2 regions of the Brevibacillus sp. AY1 genome follow, and region 2 is predicted to be linked to the other one. Evidence: riboswitches for the same ligand, from Rfam matches in the RefSeq annotation. Region 2 holds a riboswitch; the other holds the start of a gene.
The links. A riboswitch is a leader RNA that binds a small molecule or an ion and turns the genes downstream of it on or off. The one in region 2 is predicted to bind lysine.
Positions count from the first base shown of each region.

Region 1: another riboswitch for lysine. It lies ahead of JZI27_RS11580 (aspartate kinase); the one in region 2 lies ahead of JZI27_RS23050 (transporter substrate-binding domain-containing protein).

Region 1 is NZ_JAFLPN010000011.1:80,252-88,143, forward strand. Features, by position in the region: gene uvrC (excinuclease ABC subunit UvrC) at 1-1,193, shown strand, start outside; lysine riboswitch at 1,278-1,465, shown strand; gene JZI27_RS11580 (aspartate kinase) at 1,676-2,917, shown strand; gene JZI27_RS11585 (DUF2507 domain-containing protein) at 2,971-3,423, opposite strand; gene JZI27_RS11590 (succinate dehydrogenase cytochrome b558 subunit) at 3,749-4,360, shown strand; gene sdhA (succinate dehydrogenase flavoprotein subunit) at 4,379-6,136, shown strand; gene sdhB (succinate dehydrogenase iron-sulfur subunit) at 6,152-6,904, shown strand; gene JZI27_RS11605 (NAD(P)/FAD-dependent oxidoreductase) at 6,994-7,892, opposite strand, start outside.
Region 2 is NZ_JAFLPN010000055.1:5,214-13,105, reverse strand. Features, by position in the region: gene JZI27_RS23055 (amino acid ABC transporter permease) at 1-509, opposite strand, end outside; gene JZI27_RS23050 (transporter substrate-binding domain-containing protein) at 617-1,462, opposite strand; lysine riboswitch at 1,611-1,793, opposite strand; gene JZI27_RS23045 (heme-dependent oxidative N-demethylase family protein) at 2,012-2,959, shown strand; gene JZI27_RS23040 (dimethylamine monooxygenase subunit DmmA family protein) at 2,963-3,397, shown strand; gene JZI27_RS23035 (PDR/VanB family oxidoreductase) at 3,474-4,433, shown strand; gene JZI27_RS23030 (amino acid ABC transporter ATP-binding protein) at 4,515-5,282, opposite strand; gene JZI27_RS23025 (amino acid ABC transporter permease) at 5,298-5,954, opposite strand; gene JZI27_RS23020 (transporter substrate-binding domain-containing protein) at 5,972-6,769, opposite strand; gene JZI27_RS23015 (cell wall hydrolase) at 7,215-7,658, shown strand; gene JZI27_RS23010 (DUF4256 domain-containing protein) at 7,871-7,892, opposite strand, start outside.

The DNA of each region.
Region 1 (7,892 bases), on a different contig from region 2:
AGATGAAAAAGCAGCTGACGGAAAAAATGCTTCACGCATCGGAGAACATGGATTTTGAGCGGGCGAAGGAATACCGCGACCAGATCAAGAGCATCGAAGCCGTGATGGAAAAACAGAAGATCACGATGGCTGATACGGTCGATCGCGATATTATCGGCTATGCAGTGGATAAAGGCTGGATGTGCATTCAGATCTTCTATATGAGGAAAGGGAAAATGATTGAGCGTCAGACGACCTCGTTCCCCTATTATGGCGATGAGGCAGAAGATTTTATGTCATATGTGAGCCAATTTTACTATGACAAGCAAAATGTTCTGCCCAAGGAGATATTATTGCCCGAGACCAGCGATCCCGATCTTCTGGCAGAGTGGCTAGGTGTGAAAGTCCATGCTCCCAAGCGCGGTAAAAAACGCGAGCTGGTGCAGATGGCGAGTGAAAACGCACGTATAGCTCTACAGGAAAAATTTGCGCTGATGTCCAAAGACGATGCCCGGACTATCCAAGCTGTTCACAATCTGGGGCATATTCTCGGGATCGGGACCCCACATCGGATCGAAGCGTTTGACAACTCGAATATTCAAGGGACAGAGCCTGTTTCCGCGATGGTTGTGTTTACGAATGGCCGCCCGGACAAGAAGGAATATCGCAAGTTCAAGATCAAGACCGTCGAAGGCCCCGATGATTACGGATCCATGCGTGAAGTGATCCGCCGCCGATACACGCGCCTGCTCAAGGAAAACCAGGAAATGCCTGATCTGATCGTGATCGATGGGGGAAAAGGTCAAATTAGCGCAGCGATGGATGTGCTGGAAAACGAATTGGGTCTGTACATTCCTGTTTGTGGCTTGGCGAAGGATGACAAGCACCGAACAGCCGAGCTGATGTATGGTGATCCGCCTGAAACGGTGGAGCTTAGACGGGACAGCTATGAATTTTACTTGCTGCAGCGAATCCAGGATGAGGTGCACCGGTTTGCGATTACCTTTCACCGGCAATCGCGTTCCAAGACGATGCTGTCCTCCCAGCTGGACGAGATTCCGGGCATTGGCGAAAAGAGACGCAAACAGTTATTTACGCATTTTGGCTCGTTGAAAAAAATGCGCGAGGCTAGCGTCGAAGACTTCCGCCAATTAGGGTTCGGAGATAAGCTGGCACGAGAGATCATTGCTCATCTGAGAAAGCTGGAAACATAATCCAGAATAAAAAGGAATTGAACTGCTACAAGCTCCATGATATAATCCCATTCAAACAGAATAGTTGGCCTCACTTCCCCAAAGGAGTGAGGTAGAGGCGCGAAAACCAAGAGTACCTCCCTGAGATCGGGTGTCTGTGAAGGGTATGGGAAAGGGGAATTCGCCGAAGTGTGAAGAGCGACCCGCTGCTTTTCATGCTGGGCTTGTGTTGAATAAACACAGGACTGTCATCCAGGCAATGTCCGGTTGCTGGATGGAGAGCTATCTCACGGTGTGTCAGTGTGAGTGATGACGGGATATATTCCGATGGTCATCCTTTACTGTCCGCGTGTATTGGGAAGGAGGAGCCGGTATGTCGAAATCATAGACAGCGACAGGTGAGATTCCTTGTTGGTGTCTTTTTTGTACATTTTATATAGAAAACACAGATAAAAAATAGAGAACGATATGGATATGGATACGAGAAAAAGGAGAGAAGTGCCGTGGGATTGATCGTGCAGAAATATGGTGGTACTTCTGTAGGTACCATTGAGCGAATTTTGCGAGTTGCTGATCGGATTATCGCAAATAAAGAAGAAGGTCACGACATGGTGATCATATTGTCCGCGATGGGCAAATCGACGGACGTGCTGGTCGATATGGCCAAGGAGATTACGCCCTATCCCTCAGAAAGAGAAATGGATATGCTCCTGAGCACAGGGGAACAGGTATCGATTGCCCTGCTCTCTATGGCCTTGCACCAAAAAGGCTACGACGCTATTTCGTTGACTGGCTGGCAAGCCGGGATCACGACGGAAGCCATTCACAGCCGTGCTAGGATCAAGGAAATTGACCCGACGCGCATTCGTGCGGAATTGAGCCGTGGTCGCGTCGTCATCGTAGCAGGTTTTCAAGGTATCAGCGACGAAGGCGAAATTACCACCCTGGGACGTGGCGGATCGGATACCTCTGCCGTGACTTTGGCGGCAAGCCTAAAGGCTGACAGATGCGAGATCTTTACAGATGTATCGGGGGTCTACACGGCTGATCCGCGTGTAGTTCCCGCTGCACGCAAGCTGGATCGCATCTCCTATGACGAGATGCTTGAGCTGGCGAATCTGGGGGCTGGTGTCCTCCACCCTCGTTCGGTCGAGGCAGCCAAAAAGTACAAGGTAAAACTGGTCGTCCGCTCCAGCTTTACATCGGAAGAAGGAACGTTCGTAGAGGAGGCTCCCCAAATGGAAACAGGAAGAGTAGTTAGTGGTGTAGCGCATGATGAAGAGGTGGCGAAGATCACGGTAGTTGGCATGCCGGCGAAGGTTGGAACGCTCTCTCGCCTCTTCAATACGCTGGCTGATCATCAGGTTAACGTAGACATCATTATCCAAAGCTCCTATGATGCGGATGTGACCAATATATCCTTTACGGTGGCGTCCGGCGATTTGAAGCATGCGCTGGATACGCTGGCTAAGAATCGGGAAATGCTTGGCTTTGATAAGATAGATCACGAGGAAGGCTTGACCAAAGTATCGATCGTAGGCGCTGGAATGGTGAACAATCCCGGCGTTGCTGCAGAAATGTTCCGCGTGCTTGCCGAACAGCAAATTACGATCAAGATGGTATCTACTTCCGATATCAAGGTATCTTGTGTCATACCTGCAGATTTGACTGACCTGGCCGTGCGCAGCTTACATACGGCATACGGACTGGATGTCGAACAAACGGCTGTCGTATACGGCTTGTAGAAACCTCCCCCCTCTTTATTGTGGAAGAGGGGGTTTTTTCAAGTCATAAGCAGCTAGAAGCACGCGCGAATGACCAAGCTTTTGCTCCCCTGCTCCTCGACTTCCATTTGTACCACTGTCTCCTTGCCCAGCCATTGCTCGATTGCTCCGGCGATCACTCCGCATTCCAATGAGAGGGAGCGGCTGAGACGTTCTGTGGACAGATGAGGGTAGATCGTGTGGGTGAGGCTGTAGCTGATATATTGCGGAGATTCCTCCAGCAGGTCGAGCTGCCCCAGTCCCAGTCTAATGAAGGGCAGGATGATTCCATTGGCCGATTGGATCGGAATCTTTCGTCCCATGTTCTTTCCCATCCAGTAGAGAATCGGACTTTCGCTTTCTCCAAGAAGGGTTTGGGTCAAAGTTTCGCGCAGCAAAAGATAGCCAAGATAGGGCATGTTCATCCTTTCCGCGTGGGCGATGGACGGAGCAGGAAACAAGGCTGCCAGTTGATCGGTTTCTTTCACTCTACTTCCCTCCTGTCTGTACTAGATTATGAGGGTCATGCGTGGTTCATGACACATTCATAGAGAAAAAGGACAGGATTTCAAATCGTTTGTTCTATCAATGGATTTAGTCTATTCATTGTCTTGACGCTCCCAACAGACAGGAGTACAATTGTTTTGGTCAATGTTTTGCCATTCTTTTTTTCGTATTCCGACACATTTTGTCAATTCAGGACAAAGAGTGTGACGGGCGTCCCGTCATGTCTAACGGATAAGGCAATGGGTTAGGATATGAGAGAAGGATCTAGTAAAAGAGCGTTAGATACATTGAAAGGGGGACCATTGTATGGCGAAAGGCCATAGCTTTCTCAGTCACAAGCTTCACTCTCTCTTAGGTTTGTTTCCCATCGGGCTGTTCTTGCTGTTCCACCTGACGGCAAACTATCAAGCAACCCGTGGACCAGAAGAATTCAATACGGCTGTAGGCCTCATTGAAAACGTTCCGTTTCTTCTGGTTCTTGAATTTGTTCTCATTTACATCCCGATCCTGTTCCATGCGGTCTACGGTCTTTACATTGCTTTCCAAGCGAAACAAAATGTAGGGAACTTCGGCTACCTCCGGAACCAATTGTTCCTGTGGCAACGGTTGACAGGTATCATTACGCTTATCTTCATCGTTTGGCACGTGTGGGAAACGCGCATCCAAAAAGCGCTGGGAGCAGAAGTGAATTTTGACATGATGGCTGACATACTTAGCAATCCTGCTATGATCGTGTTCTACGCGATCGGGATTGTAAGCACGACCTTCCACTTCTCGAACGGAATCTGGTCGTTCCTCGTACACTGGGGAATCACCGTTGGACCTCGTTCCCAACGGATTGCAACATACTTTACAATGGCAGTATTCGTAATCGTAACGTTCATCGGCTTGCGCGCGATGTCGGCGTTTATTTCATAGGGATAGGAGGACAAAGTCATGGCAAAAGGTAAACTGATCATTGTCGGTGGTGGTCTGGCCGGCTTGATGGCTACCATCAAAGCAGCAGAAAAAGGCGTTCCCGTCCAACTGTTCTCTCTGGTTCCAGTAAAGCGCTCTCACTCCGTTTGCGCACAGGGCGGTATCAACGGTGCGGTTAATACAAAAGGAGAAGGCGACTCCACCTGGGAACACTTTGATGATACCGTGTACGGTGGCGACTTCTTGGCGAACCAACCGCCTGTAAAAGCAATGGCAGACGCAGCACCTGGAATCATCTACATGCTGGACCGTATGGGCGTTATGTTCAACCGTACACCTGAAGGTCTTTTGGACTTCCGTCGTTTTGGGGGAACCAAGCATCACCGTACGGCGTTTGCTGGTGCAACGACCGGACAACAATTGCTCTACGCTTTGGACGAACAAGTACGCCGCTATGAAGCGGAAGGTCTTGTAACCAAGTATGAATATTGGGATTTCCTCGGTGCGGTACTCGATGATTCTGGAACCTGTCGCGGTATTACTGCTCAAAACCTGCGTTCCGGTGAAATTGAATCCTTCCGTGCGGATGCAGTCATCCTGGCAACAGGTGGCCCTGGTATCATCTTCGGTAAATCGACCAACTCCATTATCAACACCGGTACAGCTGCTTCGATCGCTTACCAGCAAGGTGTTATTTATGCAAATGGTGAAATGATCCAAATTCACCCTACCGCAATCCCGGGTGACGACAAGCTTCGTCTGATGTCCGAGTCTGCGCGTGGTGAAGGTGGACGTATTTGGACCTATAAAGATGGTAAGCCTTGGTACTTCCTCGAAGAAAAATATCCGGCATACGGAAACCTCGTACCTCGCGACATCGCAACGCGTGAGATTTTCCACGTCTGCGTAGACATGAAGCTGGGTATCAACGGGGAAAACATGGTCTATCTCGACCTGTCCCACAAAGATCCAAAAGAGCTGGATGTTAAATTGGGCGGTATTATCGAGATTTACGAAAAATTCGTTGGGGATGACCCACGTAAAGTTCCAATGAAAATCTTCCCGGCTGTTCACTACTCAATGGGCGGCATGTGGGTAGACTACAACCAAATGACCAATATCCCTGGCTTGTTTGCTGCCGGTGAGTGCGATTACTCGCAGCACGGTGCCAACCGTCTGGGTGCGAACTCCTTGCTCTCCGCTATCTACGGCGGTATGGTAGCAGGTCCAAAAGCAATCGAGTACATGAACGGTCTGGAACAATCTTCGGATGATCTCTCCTCTGCGCTCTATGATGGCTTCACCAAGAAAGAGCAAGAGAAGTACGACAACATCCTGAAAATGAACGGTACCGAGAATGCTTACCTGATCCACAAGGAGCTGGGTGAGTGGATGACGGATAACGTGACCGTTGTTCGTTACAACGATCGTCTGCAAAAAACAGACGACAAGATCGTAGAATTGATGGAGCGTTACAAAAACATCAACATCAACGATACGAACATATGGAGCAACTCCGGTGCTTCCTTCACACGCCATCTGTGGAACATGCTGGTTCTGGCACGTGCCATCACCATTGGTGCTCTGAAGCGTGACGAGAGCCGTGGTGCGCACTACAAACCAGATTTTCCTGAACGCGATGACGAGCGTTTCATGAAAACGACAATGGCGAAATACGACCCTGCGACAACCGCACCAGAGATCTACTATGAAGACATCGACGTTTCGCTGATTGAACCACGTAAGCGTGACTATACGTCTGACAAGAAGAAGTAAGAGAGGAGGAAACTGATCATGGCCGAAAAGTTGATTCACCTGATTATTACTCGCCAGGACAGCCCTGACAGCACTCCGTACAAGGAAGAATTCAAAATTCCTTACCGTCCGAACATGAACGTGATCGGGGCGCTGATGGAGATTCAACGCAATCCTGTGAATGCCCAAGGACAAAAAACAGCACCAGTAAACTGGGAATCCAACTGCTTGGAAGAAGTTTGCGGTGCGTGCTCGATGGTGATTAACGGAAAACCACGTCAAGCGTGTTCTGCTTTGATCGACAAGCTGGAACAACCAGTTCGTCTGGAACCAATGAGTACTTTCCCTGTACAGCGTGACCTGTCTATTGACCGCAGCCGTATGTTCGATGCACTGAAACGCGTAAAAGCGTGGGTGCCAATCGATGGTACGCATGACCTGGGTCCTGGACCTCGCATGCCGGAAGTTGAGCGTCAATGGGCGTACGAACTTTCCAAGTGCATGACTTGCGGTGTCTGCCTGGAAGCTTGTCCGAATGTGAACAGCAAATCCGAGTTCATCGGTCCATTCGCAATCTCCCAGGTTCGCCTGTTCAACCAGCATCCTACTGGTGCTATGAACAAGCATGAGCGTCTGGAAGCACTGATGGATGATGGCGGTATCGCAGATTGCGGTAACTCCCAAAACTGCGTACAAGCTTGTCCTAAAGGAATTCCACTCACGACTTCTATCGCTCACATGAATAAGGAAACAACCAAGTACGGTCTGAAGAAGTTCTTCTTCTCGTAAGATCTGTAGGCATGAAGAAAGCGTGCATCTGTTCAAGCAGATGCACGCTTTTTGTTTTAAATGTAAATAGAAGCTTTTATGAAAGCAGCTTATCGTGTAATTTCAGCAGCCATTTGTCCAACCCTCATCCGTCCAGCACGTATGTCAGGATGAAATTGAATGGTGGCGTTTTGCCGAACGATTTCGACCTGAGTGATTGCATCCGATAGTAGACTAGAATCTCGCAAGGAGCCATGTGAAAACGCCATTGACAGTCCTGCAGCAGTTCCTTGTGCCATCGCTACCTTCGCACTTTCAATTCCAGTACTATTTCCCGCCACGTAGAGTCCATTTAGAGGAGTCTGCATCCGTTCATTGTGAATCGGGATGTGTCCTCCCAAAGAAGGCACATAGGAAAATGGACATCCGGCGACAGCAGCCAATTCAGCAAGCGGGCTCAGTTCACCAGCGATGCAGACGAAATCAGCAGGGATGATCTGCTCCGTCCCGGAAACAGGCTGACCGTCGGGTGTGATGTGGGCGATACGGACTCCCTCTACTTGATTTACCCCTATGATCGCAAGTGCCGCCGTTCGCAGCTGGATCGGGATACCCCACATCGAAAACCCACGGGAAGGATATAGAGCGGTTCCAAGCCGCTGCATCCATGTGCTTTTCATCCATTTGCTTCCCATGCGAATAAGAGGGGATGGGGCCAAATGAGCGATGCGCAGCATGGATTGCATCACAGCTACAGGATGACTAGCATCACCCGAAATGACCGAGTGGGCAGGGAGAATCATTCGATCGACCTTGACCTCTGCCAGCAGCAATTCTCTGGCAATGGCCACAGAGAGAATGTTGATGCCGATGATCACTCCCCGCGTTCCGACGCGAACTCGCTGCACGTTGGTCATGACCTGGGCTGCTCCGATCGACATGACGCCAGGCAGTGTCCACCCAGGGATGGGGACAGGTGTTTCAGAGGCACCCGTAGCGATTAAAAGCA
Region 2 (7,892 bases):
ATATTGATGACGAATTGATTCCCCGTTGCTGGCAGGATATTGCGAATGACCTGCGGCAAGACAACGTGAAACATCGTTTGCAGATGGTTCATCCCAATCGCTTGAGCGGCTTCGTATTGGCCTTTATCAACGGAAACAATGCCGCCGCGAACGATCTCTGCCATATAGGCTCCTGTATTGATGGACACGATAAAGACAGCGGCAAACAACCGATCGATATCCATGCCAAAGGCTAAAGCAGAACCATAATAGATCACCATCGCCTGCACGATCATCGGTGTTCCCCGGAAAAATTCAATATAAGTGGAGAATAGGGCATTTATCACTTTCAGACCGATTCGTTTGGCTCCACGTTCCGGAAGTGGAATCGTGCGGATCACCCCAGCCAATAGCCCGATCACTGCCCCCAATATAGTACCGATCAAAGCGATATACAGTGTGGTCCCCGCTCCGCGCAGGAACATGGGCCAGTTTTCAGAAAGTATTCTGACAATCCACTCGAAGCTCATGTTTGTCCTCCATTTCATCTTCCTTTTCTATGCTACTGTCTGCCTGGGAGGCTCTCAGGATCAGTTAAAACCGACTGCACGTGCATGCAGCCGGTTTCTCGACTCTGTTATTGTGCTGCTGGCTGATTCTTGATAGCTTCATCCATAATCTGGGTACGCTCATCTTCAGAGATGCCAGTCAGTGCTTCATTGATTTTTTGAGTCAATTCGCTGCCCTTTTGCACACCTACCGCGATTGCCGTATCATCTTCGGAGGTCTGGAAGCCGTCTTTGAATTCCACCATCACAAAGTTCGGATTCGCTGCTGCCGCACTCACCGCTTCAGGACGCTCAGAAACGTATCCATCAATTACGCCAGATTCCAGAGCAACGCGCATCGCAGGGAAGTTGTCCAGTGCCGGTTGCTGTTCCACACCTTCAATTTGGGGAATCACGGAATAGTGGAAGGTATTTAATTGTGCCGTTACTTTTGCTCCTTTAAAATCTTGGATCGAAGTCGCACCTTCATATTTACTGCCTTTTTTCACAACCATCACGAGGTTGGATTTGTAGTAATTGTCGGAGAAATCAATGGTCTCTTTACGCTCAGCAGTTGGAGACATGCCTGCGATGATGGCATCGATTTTGCCAGAGGTTAAAGCTGGAACCAGACCATCCCATTCTGTTTTCACGATGACCAACTCTTTACCCAAGCTTTCTGCAATTCTCTTCGCGATTTCTACATCGTAGCCACCCGCAAATTCGGAGCTGCCGTCGATTTTTACGGCACCATTGGAATCGTCCATTTGCGTCCAGTTGAATGGCGCATAACCTGCTTCAAGACCTACTTTAAAAGTCGAATCGCTTGCAGCTGCAGGCGCCTCTGCTGGGCTGCTGCTCGAGCTTGTACCGCACCCGGTTAATAGGATCATTGCTGATAGAAAGATAGCGAGAAATGATGATAGTTTTTTCAAGATTGTTCTCTCCTTTTGATTTTTCTGATGATGGTAGGATGACGCTACTAAGATCAACACATTCTTAGAGAAAAACGCAAAAAAGCGACCTGAGAAAGTCTCTGGCCGCACTATTTATATAGTCTTCCCATAAACCTCCCTTTAACCCAAATGAGATAGCTCAACTCAATAAATCGGGGAATTTATTGAGACAGTCCTGCAGCTCTTAACTGCAGACCCAGCAAGTAATACCGAGCATATTACAAGCTTCGGCGACATTTCCTTCTCCCTAGCCTCATCGTTTTCTCGAACTCCACTACGGACTGTTAAATATCGCGCCTCTACCTCACTGTAGAAAGTGAGGTCTTATTAAATTTGTTTATCAGTATACTATCTATCGGGAGAACCGTCAATAACGGAAGGTTTTGGAAAGCATATTCACAAGAAAAACATTTTACGAAACATACAATATGTATGAGGTTTCTTCGAAAAGAGTACAAACACACGGATTCTTTCGTTATAATAAAATGGTAGAATAATCTGAAAACGAAAGGAGGTACCCTCCACTCCATGTCCGACCAACTATCCCGTTTTCCTTACCCCTTCAATAGCGATACGTATCGCTACTCCAACAATTCGGTGCTTCTCGATCCACCGATTGCCATCGAGGTTACGCCGGAATACCTGGAGGAAATGACACTCAAGCGGTCGCTGCTAGCCAATCATCCCAACCGCTGCTATCAGTCACTCCCCCATACGATACCTGCACAATGGGAAATCGCAAGCCTTGTGCTGCATCATCTGCATGAAACCTATCCGGAGGACTTTTCCTTAACGAAAGAGGGAAATTCCTGGACGTTTTCCAACCACAAGCTCAATGAAACGCAGCAATTCGTCTTCGGAGATGTTTCGACGCTTCCCTGGGAGCCACTCGATTTCGTTGGCCGCCATGTGCAGGAGGATTTGATTCTGATGGGACAGCGAGACGGTGATTTATTTCTGGATGCAGGCCAGCTTTGTTTTCCAGCCAACTGGTCGCTCGAATTCAATCTGGGGATGAATTTCGTAGAGATTCACAGTCCGATTCCTGGATTCGCAAATGGGAACCTAGATGAGAAAATTCGCAACTTTATCATGAAGCTGGAGGTTGGCCAACCCTGGGTCCGAAGAAACTGGTCGCTTAATGCAGGCAAAAGGCTGGATGCTTCCCTCGAAACCTTTCACCAGTGGGGACAAATGCGCAAACAGGTCACAGCAGAAAATGCCGGAGAGACGGTGTACTTGCGTGTAGAGGTACAAAAGCTCTTCCGTTTGCCACGAAGCCACGCTGTTCTCTTTACGATCCACAGCTACTTGATCACCTTACATGAACTGGCTCAAAACCGGGCCTATCTGGAACAGCTGTACCATGTTCTGGTAGAGCTGCCCGCGTTTATTGCAGAATATAAAGGGATGAAGCTGTACAAGCAACAAGTCATTCAGTATTTGGAATATGAGCTGCAAAAAGAGAGGGGGTAAAGCATGCAAAAACAGCGATACCTGCTCTTGATGGATGAGACAGGTGAGTCTGCTTCTCATGATCTCAGAAACGAGCTTGCGGCAAGCAGCCTCCCAGTGGAAGTTCATCCTGTCACGTTGGAAAGCTTGCACCAGCCTGAATTGTCCGCACTGCTCTCCAGCCAATGGATCGGTACCTACCTCTATCTGCTTGTCTCATGGCCTCTTTTGGAGCCCTTGAGGCAACTGGCAGAGGACGCCGGATTTTCCGAACAAGAGATGGAATGTCACGGTTTCGGGCCGCACACCAGGCAGGTTTTTTGCTCTGCCTGTCAAAAGATGAACCAAACGGAAGACGAGACGGTCATTTCGTGCCATTTTTGCGGAGAGGAGCTAAGCGTGTCCGAGCATTATTCCAAGCGCTTGCAAGCATTCCTTGGTTACACCTCCATTCGATAATTCCACTTACCGTACCAATTGGCTCATTCCCCCTTTGGGAGCGTACTTCGAAATCAGATAGAATGGGATGGCTGTCATGCAACCGAAAATCCACGTGTTCGTCAAACAAATCATTCAAGAAACGCCTTCCGTGAAGCGATTTGTTCTCGTCTCCAAAGAAGATGCAGACTTGCCTGCCTTCAGTGCGGGCTCTCATATATCCACCTATTTGAATTCGGCTGCGGGAACTTTGGAACGACATTACTCCTTGGTCCAGGCACCCGCCATTACGGATCATTATGAGATCGCGGTTCAACTCCATGCACAATCGCGAGGCGGCTCTGCTTACTGGCATCATCAGGTCTCAGAGGGGACCGAGCTTTACATCAGCTATCCCAAAAATCATTTCCCGCTCAGCTTCCGTGCGAAGCATCACGTTTTTTATGCAGCAGGGATCGGCATTACCCCCTTCCTGTCGATGATGGCGGAGCTGGTCGCCCAGGGACGGAGCTTTGAGCTGCATTATGCAGCCAAGTCCCGGGAGATGTGCGCCTTTTATGAAACCTTGCAGAAAACCTATAGAGATTCCTGTCACTTATACCTTTCTGCTGACCCGGATTCATCACCGATGAAACCAGATGGTATGCGCCAGCAGCGAGTAGGTACGCACGTCTATTTTTGCGGCCCTGAGACCATGGTGAATCAGTTTCAGGAAGCAGCGAGGAGCTATGGGTACCCTCAGCAAAACATTCACTTTGAATTATTTGCGCCACCCGCCCCCATGCTGCGTGAACCCTTTCTCGTGGAGCTTTGGCAAAGCAAGCGGACGATTTCGGTTGGACGCGACCAAAGCCTGCTAGCGGCACTGCTTGCCGCAGGCATCAAATCTCCTTACTCCTGCCGTGTCGGTCGATGCGGCACCTGCGCCGTGGAAGTCTTGTCTGGCGAGGTCGCTCATTATGACTCGGTCTTATCGGAGAAAGAGCGAGCGGCGCAGGATGTGATGATGACGTGTGTCTCTCGCGCCGTACATAATAAGCTGGTTCTGAGCCTGTAGGAGCCTGTCCTAAAAAAACGCCCACTTCTGGTATATTGGCAAGTGTGACCTAGCCATCTACCGAAGTGGAGCGTTTTTCTCTTATTTGATCATCCGCAAAAACGATTTCAAGCGCTCGCTTTTGGGATTGACCAAGACCTCTTGTGGATTTCCTTGTTCCTCGATGAGCCCATTATGCATAAAAATCACCCGATCGGCTACTTCGCGAGCAAACTGCATCTCGTGGGTCACTACAACCATCGTCATCCCTTCCTTGGCCAACTGCTTCATGACCTGGAGCACTTCGCCCACCAACTCCGGGTCAAGTGCCGAGGTCGGCTCGTCGAACAACATGATTTTTGGATTCATGGCAAGCGCTCTTGCAATCGCGACGCGTTGTTGTTGACCCCCTGACAGCTTTCGCGGATACACATCTTGCTTATCTGACAACCCTACTTTCTCCAACAGGTTGACCGCAATCTTCCTTGCCTCGTCTTTGGTCACTTTGTTTACCTGAATAGGCGCTTCCATCACATTCTCCAGAACAGTCATATGGGGAAAGAGATTGAACTGCTGAAAGACCATCCCCACTTCACGCCGAATTTGGCTCACATGTTTCAAGGACTCATTTAGTGGAATGCCATCGATGGTAATGGCGCCACCACTGATCGTTTCCAATCGGTTCAAGCAACGAAGCAGCGTGCTTTTACCTGAACCGCTGGCGCCAATCAACGAGACTACTTCGCCTCGATTGACGATGAGATCAATTCCTTTTAACACTTCCAGGTTACCAAAGCTTTTGTGAAGATCTTTCACCACAATGATTGACTGATTATTGTCACGCTTTGCTTCTACGGCACGGTTGCTCATTGTTTTCGCTTCCTCCTAACGCTCGCTTTGCGACATGCGGAATTCTAACTTTTTCAGGAAATAAGAAAGAAATGTCGTCATGAGCAAATACAGAGCTGCTGCCGTGATATAAAATTCAATAAACGCATAGTTGGTCGCTGCAAAACGTTGAGACACCATCATCAACTCAGACACCGTGACAAGAGAGGCAATCGATGAATCCTTTAACATAGATATCGCTTGGTTGCCCAAGGCTGGAATGCTGACTCGAAACGCCTGAGGCAAGACAATCCTGCGCATGATGGTGGTATAGGTCATCCCAAGCGACTCGGCTGCTTCCGTCTGACCTTTCGGAACGGACATGATGCCACCGCGATATATTTCCGCGATATACGCACCTGCATTCACTCCCAACGCGATGACAGAGGATGAGAATGCACCCAATTCAATTCCAACCTGAGGCAATCCGTAGTAGACCAGAAAGATTTGTACAAGAATGGGTGTTCCGCGAATCACCCAGATGTAGAAATCCGCCAACCACATGAGCGGCTTGATATTCGATATTTTCATCAATGCTGCTATGAGCCCAAGAATTAAACCTAATACGATCGCAAAGAGGGATAGCTCTATCGTCACCACTGATGCTTCAAGCAGAAATCCAATAAAATCGGAGACCAGGGAAAAATCAAGCATGCAGGTACAATCCTTTCCTACCGGATATCGTTACCGAACCAGGTTTTGCTGATTTTTTCATAGGTTCCATCACTTTGAATTTCTTCCAGTGCTTTGTTTAATGCATCTTTCAGCGCGTTATTTTCTTTACGCAACGTGAACGCTGCTTCTTCTTCATATAGCAGTCCACCTATTGCCTTAAAGGGGTAACTCTTTTCCTTGATAACGGATGAACCTACTGCCTTATCTGTAATGACACCCTGAATGCGGTTATTCACCAAATCTTGGAAGGTTAGCATGTCATTTTTGTAAGTGACTAAGTCTACCTTTAATTCTTTTGCTTTTGATTCAAATGTGGTACCGATCGAGGCACCGATTTTTAATCCTTCGATTTTGGTCGGATCCGTGATAGGAGAATCGTTTGGAACGAATAATTGCGCACCTGTATGGTAGTAAGGTTTGGAGAAATCCACCTTTTGCATGCGTTCTTCTGTAATCCCCATGCTGGAGACAATGGTGTCGTATTTCTCTGATAATAAGCCTGCGATGATGGCATCCCACGGTGTAACAACAAAGTTTACTTTGACACCCAGCTTGTCACCGATCGCATTGGCGATGTCTACGTCAAAGCCAACAAGCTCGTTTTTATCGTTGTAATAGTTGAACGGTGGGTATGCGCCTTCAATCCCGACGTTGATCACCCCGGCTGATTTTATGCGGTCAAGCGATTGGTCGCCCGATTGTCCAGTCTGACTGACCGTTTTAGAACTACAGGCAGTAAGAATCATTAGAGCCAAAGATAGAATGATTAAAAAAAGATTACGCTGATTGATCATGTGCTTTCCCCCTTATCTACTGGTAAAAAAGGACTGACAAACTTGTGCGTGAACCTAGATCATTCCTAACTTGAGATACATGCATAGGGATAACATTAAAAATCAGAATATTATTTCCATTTATATCATTCTATCATTTGTTTTCCGATTTTTCCAAATATTTGTGTGTGTTCATTGATAAAAAAAAGGCTGTGAACCCTTGGGGCAACAGTATTCGTTTCACCCCAGTAAGAAAGATCGTTCAAATAACTTATTAACTATCCCGCTCAACTTGGCTTCGTCTTTTTCCCCGTTTAATGTCGCCATAACCAACGAAAAAGCTGAGAGCAGAATGATTTGTTCCGGTACCGGATCTCCTTAACTGAATACACTAACCTTTGATAACGTAACATATCCGTTTCATCAACAATATAATATGCCTAAAACAATCTAAAGAGGTGAGCCGATGGCCGTCGTAAAAGCCAGGAGCAGTGATATTGACATGTTGGCAAGGTTGCTTCGAGCCGAAGCTGAAGGTGAAGGTGAAATGGGAATGCTCCTTGTTGGAAATGTTGGAATTAACCGAATAAGAGCGAATTGCTCCGATTTTAAAGGAATCCGGACAATTCCCCAAATGATCAACCAGCCGCATGCGTTTGAAGCTTTGCAGCATGGTATATACTACCAAAGGGCTAGAGATAGAGAACGACGTCTGGCGCGACGGGCCGTGAATGGGGAACGGTATTGGCCGGCCAAATTCTCCCTCTGGTATTTTCGTCCGGGAACGGCCGCAGCTCCCCAGCCATGTCCGCCGACCTGGTATAATCAGCCGCACGTAGGACGATACAAGCTTCACTGTTTTTATGAGCCGACCGCGAAAGAATGTGAAAATATATATAATACTTTTTAATTCTATGGACGAAAAACAGCCCAATCATTACACTGCCCCTAACGAAAAAAGGGGGAATCATCAATGATGTAGATTTGGATGAGGAGGCTATCATATGAAGTGCACCCCAATGTTAGGCAAGACTAACAATTGGGGTGCAGTTTTTTAACGTATAGGAAAATAGAAACTTCAAAGAGCAACACGTCGCGATACTTCCTACTACCCGCCAAAATTTAGACCCTTAGCGAGCCGCGG